DNA from 2 places in the Kitasatospora sp. NPDC048286 genome. Region 2 is predicted to be linked to the other one. Evidence: riboswitches for the same ligand, from Rfam matches in the RefSeq annotation. Region 2 holds a riboswitch; the other holds the start of a gene.

Region 1 (4,204 bases), on a different contig from region 2:
CGCCGCTCTCGCCCGGGCCGAGGTGCTCGGCGAGCAGCTGCTCGACCAGGTCGGCGCGGCGGACGCGCCAGTCGTCCACGGCGGCCGCGTACGCCGGGGTCGTGCGGTCCCGCTCGGCGTCCGGCACCTCGACCACGCGGTGCCCGGGCCGTCCGTGCTCGGCCAGCATCCGGCGGCGCAGCGCGATCAGGTCCTGCCGTTCCTCGCTCTTGTCGAGGATGAAGAAGACGTCGGTACGACCGATCGCCTTGACCGCTTGCAGGGTGAGGTGGTCCGGGTCGCCCGCACCGATGCCGATGACGAAGATGTGCCGCATGGGGGACATTCTGCCGTCCGCCCCGGCGTACGGGCCCGGGGGCCGTACGTGGCCGACCGAAGCGGTGGGCGGTGGCTGTGAGCTGCGCGGATGGACGTAAGCTGGCGGGGCAGCTGGTTCGCCCCGCCCGCCGGGCGGGGTGTCGTCACGAGGGAACCCGGCGGGAGTCCGGGACCGCCCGCAGCGGCGAGCGGCAACGACCGCCGTCCTGTGCGCCGGGCCCGGCAACGGGTCCGGGGAGCGACGACCGGTGGGTGTCCGTCCCGGTTCGGCCGGGAGGGCGCGCCCACGAGTCCGAAGACCCGCCGCTGCCCGCGTGCCGTGGTGGCCCGCGGCCCACCACGACCCCGAGGGCGGGCCGATGGTGCGGGTGGGCCGCATACGGACGGCTGCCCGCTCCTCGGCGTGCCCGAGGTGCGCGACCTCACGAAGGAGAGTTCCGTGCAGCGGAACGCCGACCACGATTTCCACGGCGCCATGACGGGCGGGCCGTCGCTGTGACCAGTCCCGCTGTCCTCTCCCGCACCCCGGCCGACTCGGCGGTCACCCTCGCCCACATCATGAGCGACCACGACACCAACCTCTACGGTTCGGTGCACGGCGGCGTGATGATGAAGCTGATCGACGACGCGGCTGCCGCCGCCGCGGGTCGGCACGCCGGTGTTCCCGCGGTCACCGTCTCGGTCCGGGGGATGTCGTTCCTCGCGCCCGTCCGGGCGGGAGACCTCCTCACCGTCCGCGCCCGGGTCGGCCGCGTCGGGCGGACCTCGATGGACGTGTCGGTGGAGGTGACCTCGGAGCGGTGGAACCTCGCCGGGCCGGTGACCCGGGTGGCGACGGCGGAGCTGGTCTTCGTGGCGGTCGACTCGGACGGCAGGCCCCACCCGGTACCGGAGCTGGTCCCGGAGGGCGCCTGCGACGAGCAGCGCGCCGACCGCAACGGGCCGGAGCACGAGTCGGTCGAGTAGCCGCCCGCGGCCGGGGCGTCTCACCATGCAGACGGCTTTCGAGATTTCCGCCTCGACGGCGACGCTTTGCCCCTAAGCTGGCGACGCAGCTGGTTCGCCCCGTCCGCCAGGCGGGGTGTCGCAAGAGGGAACCCGGTGGGAATCCGGGACTGCCCCGCAGCGGTGAGTGGGAACGACCGCCGTCATACGCACTGGACCCGGGACGGGTCTGGGAAGCGACGGCCAGTAGGTGTCCGTCCCGGTTTCGGCCGGGTGGGCGTGCCCGCGAGTCCGAAGACCTGCCACTGCCCGTACGCGACCGTTCGCGTGCGGCCATCCGGTGACCTCGTGGGCGGGTCGGCGACCATACCAGGCGGAGCCGTGCACGGGTGCGGGTGTCCGTCCGGTTCGTCATCCCTTCGCGTCCTCGTGCCACCACCGGTGCACTTGAGGATTCAGGCTCGCGAAGGAGAGTCCCTTGACAGCGAAGTCCGCAGCCGCGGCGTCCGTGGCCACCGCGTACGGCTACCCCCGGCAGGGTCGTAACCGTGAACTGAAGAAGGCGATCGAGGGCTACTGGAAGGGCGCGGTCACGGCCGAGGCGCTGCTGTCGACCGCGGCCGACCTGCGCCGGACCAACTGGGCCCAGCTCGCCGAGGCGGGGGTCGGGGAGGTCCCGACCGGTGACTTCTCGTTCTACGACCACGTGCTGGACGCCAGCGTGGCGGTCGGCGCGATCCCGCCGCGGCACCGGGAGGCGGTCGACGCCGACCCGCTGGTCGGGTACTTCGCGATGGCGCGCGGCAACCAGGACGTCGCGCCGCTGGAGATGACCAAGTGGTTCGACACCAACTACCACTACCTGGTACCGGAGTTGGGGCCGGACACGGTGTTCGCCTCGAACCCGGCCAAGGCGGTCGGCGAGTTCGAGGAGGCCCTCGCGCTCGGCCACACCGCCCGTCCGGTGCTGGTCGGCCCGGTGACCTACCTGCTGCTGGCCAAGCCGGCCCCCGGGGTGGCCGAGGACTTCCAGCCGATCACCCTGCTGGACCGGCTGCTGCCGGTCTACGCGGAGCTGCTCGCGGCGCTCAGGGCCGCGGGGGCCGAGTGGGTCCAGCTGGACGAGCCCGCGCTGGTCCAGGACCGGACCCCGGCCGAGCTGAACGCCGCCGCCCGGGCCTACCGCGAGCTCGGCGCCCTCACCGAGCGGCCCAAGCTGCTGGTCGCGAGCTACTTCGACCGGCTCGGTGAGGCGCTGTCGGTGCTGGCCAAGGCCCCGGTGGAGGGCCTGGCGCTGGACTTCACCGGCCCGGCCGCCGCCAATCTGGAGGACCTCGCCGCCGTCGGCGGCCTGCCCGGCAAGCGGCTGGTCGCCGGGGTGATCGACGGGCGCAACATCTGGATCAACGACCTGGAGAAGTCGCTGGCCACCCTGGCGACCCTGCTCGGGCTCGCCGGCACCGTCGACGTCGCACCGTCCTGCTCACTGCTGCACGTCCCGCTCGACGCCGCCGCCGAACGGGAGTTGGACCCGCAGATCGCCCGCTGGCTGGCCTTCGCCAAGCAGAAGGCCGGCGAGGCGGCGCTGCTCGCCCGCGGCCTGCGCGAGGGCACCGGCGCGATCACCGCCGAGCTCGCCGCCAACCGCGCCGACCTCGCCTCCCGCGCCAACTCCCCGATCACCCACGACCCGGCGGTGCGCGCCCGGGCCGCCGCCGTCACCGCCGACGACACCCGCCGGGCCCAGCCCTACCCGCGGCGGGCCGAGGCCCAGCGCGCCCGGCTCGGCCTGCCGCTGCTGCCGACCACCACCATCGGCTCCTTCCCGCAGACCACCGAACTACGCACCGCACGCGCAGATCTGACGGCGGGTCGGATCGACGCGACCGCCTACCGGGAGCGGATGGAGGCCGAGGTCCGCGAGGTCATCGCCTACCAGGAGAAGGCCGGCCTGGACGTCCTGGTGCACGGCGAGCCCGAACGCAACGACATGGTCCAGTACTTCGCGGAGCAGCTCACCGGCTACCTCGCCACCCGGCACGGCTGGGTCCAGTCGTACGGCACCCGGTACGTACGCCCGCCGGTGCTGGCCGGGGACATCTCCCGCCCGCACCCGATGACCACCGACTGGTTCGGCTACGCGCAGAGCCTGACCGACCGCCCGGTCAAGGGCATGCTCACCGGCCCGGTCACCATGCTCGCCTGGTCCTTCGTCCGCGACGACCAGCCGCTCGCCGACACCGCCCGCCAGGTCGCTCTCGCCCTGCGCGACGAGGTCGGTGACCTGGAGGCGGCGGGCGCGGCCGTGGTGCAGGTGGACGAGCCGGCCCTGCGCGAGACCCTCCCGCTGCGGGCCGCCGCCCGCCCGGCGTACCTGGACTGGGCCACCGAGGCCTTCCGGCTGGCCACCTCCGGGGTGCGGGCCGACACCCAGATCCACACCCACATGTGCTACGCCGAGTTCGGCGCGATCATGACCGCGATCGACGACCTCGACGCGGACGTCATCTCGCTGGAGGCCGCCCGCTCCCACATGGAGGTGGCCGGCGAACTCGCCGAGGCGGGCTACCCGCGCGAGGTGGGCTTTGGCGTCTGGGACATCCACTCGCCGCGCGTCCCCAGCACCGCGGAGGCGGTCTCCCTGCTGCGCGCCGGCCTGGCGGCGATCCCGGCGGAGCGGCTCTGGGTCAACCCGGACTGCGGGCTGAAGACCCGCGGCTGGCCGGAGACCCGGGCCTCGCTGGAGAGCCTGGTCGGCGCCGCCCGGACGCTGCGCGCGGAACTGGCCGGCTGACGGAGCAGTATGGCGGCGGGGGTGGGCACGGCGACCCGTGGCGCCCACCCCCGGACCCGGGCCGCTACCTCCACCTCGTGGGCTCCGCGGCCCGGGTGATCACGGGTTGACCCAGCCGGCGGTCAGCGTCTGCACGGCCGAGCCGTC
Region 2 (4,204 bases):
CATCGCCGTGCTGTCCACGTCGGAGTCGCCGGTGGCGGGGATCAGGCTCGGCCAGGAGCCGTCCTGGTGCTGGAGGCCCTTCAGGTAGGCGATGGCGGGGGCGGCGCTGGCGGCGTCCCCCGCCCGGAGCTGGGCCATGATCCCGAGGGCCTGGGAGAACACCGACGTCGCGTAGCCGTAGTTGCCCGGGGCGTCGCAGCCGGTGCTCGGATCGGCCTTCGTGCACACCAGGGCGGCGAGGGCGGCGATCAGGTCGTGGCCGCCGAAGGCGCGCGGGTCGCGTCCGACCACCTCGGCGAGCAGCGCCTCCTTGCCGATCGAGCCGCCGCCGGCGTACTCGGTGCCGATGCCCGTCCAGGTGTTGACGGTGCGCTCGCTCGCGTCCTTGCCCTGCTGGTCCAGGAAGTCGACGATCCCGCGCAGCGCGGCGTCGTCGGTGCCGGTGGCGGCGAGGGCGTAGGCGCCGTCGATGGTGAGGCCGAAGTCGGCGAAGGCCGGGAAGCCCTCGTAGTAGTGGCCGTCGATCAGCCGGGCCGGATCGGTGAGGTAGGCGCTGCCCCTGGCGGCGTCGGGCTTCCGTCCGGCGGGCGGGGTCGGCGTCGTGCCGGCGCCGTCGGGGTTGTGCCGGACGCTGGTGAGGTCGGTGCCGGTCAGGGCCAGGATCGCCTGCTCGGTGGCGGCGGCGTCGGGGTCGGTGGTGGAGGCGTCGGGGCCGAAGCCGCCGTCCTTGTTCTGAAGGGCGGCGAGCCAGGCGGTAGCGGTGGCCCGGTGGGCGCCCTGGCCGGTGGCCTTGAACGCCTGGGCGGCGCTCGCGGTGCTGAGGGTGTCGCCGGGGGCGCCGGCGTACGGGAGGAGGGAGCCGTCGGGCTGCTGGCTCGCCGCGAGCTGGTCGGCGGCCTTCCGCGCGGCCGCTTCGTACCCGGGGGCCGTGCGCAGGGCGAGGACGGCCATGGCGGTGGTGAGCGGGTCGGATTCGCAGTGCTCACCGGCGACGATCATCGATCCGGCGATTCCGCCGTCGGCGCACTGGAGGGCGGTGAAGCGGGCCTGTGCCGCGGCGGGCGGCGTGACGCCGGCGCGCTGGAGGGCGATGACGCCGAGGGACTGGACCCAGGGCGAGGCCGCGCCGAGGAAGTCGCCGGCGGCGGTGCACCTGCCGTTCTCGCCGGCCGCGGTGCAGACGTGGTCGGTGAGCGCGGCGATCAGGTCCCGGCCGCCGAAGGAGCGGGGGTCGCCGCCGGTGCTCTCGGCCACGAGGGCCAGCAGCGCGGCGGCCCTGGTGTCGGGCTGGGCGGTCGGGCCGTCGGGGTACAGGAACGCGTCGGTGCGGGCGGTGAGGAAGGCGAGCACCTTGCGCAGGGCCGGGTCCTGGCTGCCGGAGGCGGCGAGTGCGACGGCGGTGAGGGCGGTCCGGGGGTAGTCCGGTCCGGGGGTGGCCCAGTTCTCCGTGTGGTCGCCGCCGACGAGCTGACCGGCCAGCCACGCGGCGGCGGCCGCCGGGTCGCCGGTGGCGGAGGGCCCGGTCGGGGTGGCGGTCGGGGTCGGGGTCGCCGAGGGCGAGGTGGAGGGCGAGGGGCCGCCGTTCTTGGCCCGCAGGGAGTCCGGGGTGAAGCTCGGCGCCCCGCTGGTGCCGCCGATGTCGGTGCCGCCGTACACCCAGGCCTCGACCTCGCCGGGCTTGGGCTGCTGCGTCCCGGCGCCGAACCGGCTGTAGGACCAGGCCTGTTGGCCGGGTTCGGCGATCCAGTACGACCAGTAGGCGGTGGCCTGCGGGGTGTTGACGCAGGGTTCCTCGGCGGGTGTCGGGTACTGGACGCCGCCGTTGAAGGTTCCGGTGCCGAGCCGGCAGATGAAGGCGGGCCCGTCGTGCTCGGTCCCGGCGGTGGTGAAGCCCGCGTTGTGCAGCAGGTTCATCCCGGTCGTGGGGTGGGCGTCGCAGCCCCGGACGACACCGCCGCCCCAGTGTGTGAAGTCCACGGCGACGATCGCGCCGGTCGTCGCCGTGCACTGCTCGACCGGGTCGGCGGCGGCGGTGCCCGGGTGCCCGAGCAGGACCGTGCCGCAGGCGGCGGCCGCGACGGTGCCTGCGACCACCAGGGACCCGAGGTCCCGGTTTCTGTGACGTGCGCGACTGCTGCTGACCCTCACGACGACTCCCCGGTCGGTCGACGCGGGAGACCACGGCGCAGCCTACGGCCGCCCGTGGACGTGAACACGGGGCCGTCAAGAGCTGCGTCGTAGTCCGCGACGACGCAAGTGCTGTGTGAACAGACCCCCGGTCCAGGCATTCCGGCTCACCCACCGGTGGTGGGTCTACGGTTGCGGGTCAGCGCCGGAGTTGGACCGGCTTCCCCTGAATGCCGAGGGCGAAAAACCGATTCATCAGACCACGGCGTCCGACGGCGAGTCAACGGGTCGTCAGGTAGGTCACACCACCTCGTCGGCCGGTCCGCCGTGCGGTAGCGTCCGCGGTGGCCGAGTGGGGGAACCCGGTGCGACTCCGGGGCTGACGCGCAGCGGTGTGGGGTGGCGGTCGAGCCGTCCCGAGCCCGAATGCCCGCCCGGCCGCGCACCACGGCGAATGCCGGCCCACGCGATCCGGGCGGCGACCGCTCCGGCAGTCGCGCGCTCCCGAACGGACGCCGGGCCTCCGGGGCAGGGTCGGCGCCCGCCACCCCAAGGAGCCTGACCCGTGCCCCTCCCCACCCCGAAGCGGACCACCCCGGCCCGTGCCGCCTCCGCGGCCACCGTCGCCCTGACGGCCGGAGCCCTGCTGCTGACCGCCGTCCCCGCCCACGCGACGGCCACCCCGACCCAGATAGCCACCTCCAAGAGCACCGGCGTCACCTACCTGAAGTCCCTCCAGGCCGCCGACGGCAGCTACGCCACCGGCGGGCTCTCCAACGAGTGGGCCTTCAGCGCGCTGGCGGCCGCCGGCACCGCCGCGGCGGACGTCACCCCCGGCGGTGACACCACCAAGAACGCCCGCCTGGTGTACCGCAACCAGCTCGCCGCCGCCGGCTGGCCCGGCGGCTCGCCGGTGGTCACCGACTACGAGCGCGGCATCCTCAACTCCTACGCGGCCGGCATCGACCCGGCCCGGGTCGGCCCCGGCCGCAACCTGATCGCCGACGCGGTCGCCTACTGGCAGAGTGCCGAGCCCGGCTACTACGGCCCGTCCGCCAACTTCAACGGCACCGTCTTCGGCCTGCTCGCCCTGGCCGGGGCGAAGACCCAGGCCGGCGCCCAGCGCGCCCCGCAGGCCCTGCTGAACGCCTCCGTCACCGCCGTGCGCGCCAACCAGCACAACGACGGCGGCTGGAACTACAGCAAGGCCGCGGGCGACCCGACCGCGCTCGCCCAGGGCAGCGACATCGACATGACCGGCGCGGCCATGGCCTCGCTGTGCGCCGGCGGCGTGCCCAACACCGATCCCGCGATCGTCGCCGCCAAGAACTTCCTCAAGGGCAAGCTCGCCTCGTCCGGGGCGTTCAACGCCATGTTCGGCGTGAACACCGACTCCAACGGCTGGGCCGTGTCCGGCCTCAACGCCTGCGGCATCAACCCCCAGGGCGCCGACTTCACCAGCGGCACCGGCAAGACCCCGGTCGACTTCCTCATCGCCCAGCAGTTCAAGCCCGGCGGCGGCTTCAAGTACCTGCCCACCGACACCACCCCGTCCCCCTACGCCTCCGTGGACGGGCTGCGCGCCGTCGCCGGGGCCGGGTTCACCGCCACGCCGCCGGCCCCGACCACCGCGGGCGAACCCACCTGGGCCGCCACCACCGGCTTCACCGCCGGCACCGCCGCCAGGCTCGCCCTGGTCGTCGACGACGGCACCGGCACGCCCAAGGTCTGCGCCGTCACCCTCACCCCGACCGGCACCACCGCGACCCTCGGTGACGTCCTCGACGCGGCAGGCAGCGCCACCCCGGGCGGCTGCGTCACCTCCGTCACGCCGTCCACCGGCGGCGGCACCGTCACCGCGCTCAACGGCACGGCCAACAGCGGCTCGTTCACCTGGCAGGTCAGCCTGGACGGCGGCGCCGTGACCGGCGCCACCCGGGCCACCACGGTCCACCTCGGCGACACCGTCTCGCTGCGCTACGGCAGCTGACCGCACGGCGCCGGAGGGGAGCCGACCACGGGTCGCCTCCCCTCCGGCGGGGCAGAACCATGACGGCCCGACGGATCCGCCGCCGGA

The links. Region 2 has a riboswitch for cobalamin ahead of ACGF13_RS20505 (prenyltransferase/squalene oxidase repeat-containing protein). Riboswitches for the same ligand answer to the same signal wherever they lie in the genome.
Region 1: linked by a shared signal. The riboswitch ahead of metE (5-methyltetrahydropteroyltriglutamate--homocysteine S-methyltransferase) and the one ahead of ACGF13_RS20505 (prenyltransferase/squalene oxidase repeat-containing protein) in region 2 are both predicted to bind cobalamin.

What each region holds. Positions count from the first base shown of each region.
Region 1 covers NZ_JBICZE010000007.1:405,802-410,005, reverse strand. Annotated here, with positions in the region: gene cobF (precorrin-6A synthase (deacetylating)) at 1-316, opposite strand, end outside; gene ACGF13_RS19890 (acyl-CoA thioesterase) at 814-1,284, shown strand; cobalamin riboswitch at 1,358-1,585, shown strand; gene metE (5-methyltetrahydropteroyltriglutamate--homocysteine S-methyltransferase) at 1,742-4,057, shown strand; gene ACGF13_RS19880 (SDR family oxidoreductase) at 4,157-4,204, opposite strand, start outside.
Region 2 covers NZ_JBICZE010000008.1:80,467-84,670, reverse strand. Annotated here, with positions in the region: gene ACGF13_RS20505 (prenyltransferase/squalene oxidase repeat-containing protein) at 1-2,094, opposite strand, end outside; cobalamin riboswitch at 2,262-2,392, opposite strand; cobalamin riboswitch at 2,483-2,559, shown strand; gene ACGF13_RS20500 (hypothetical protein) at 2,756-4,117, shown strand.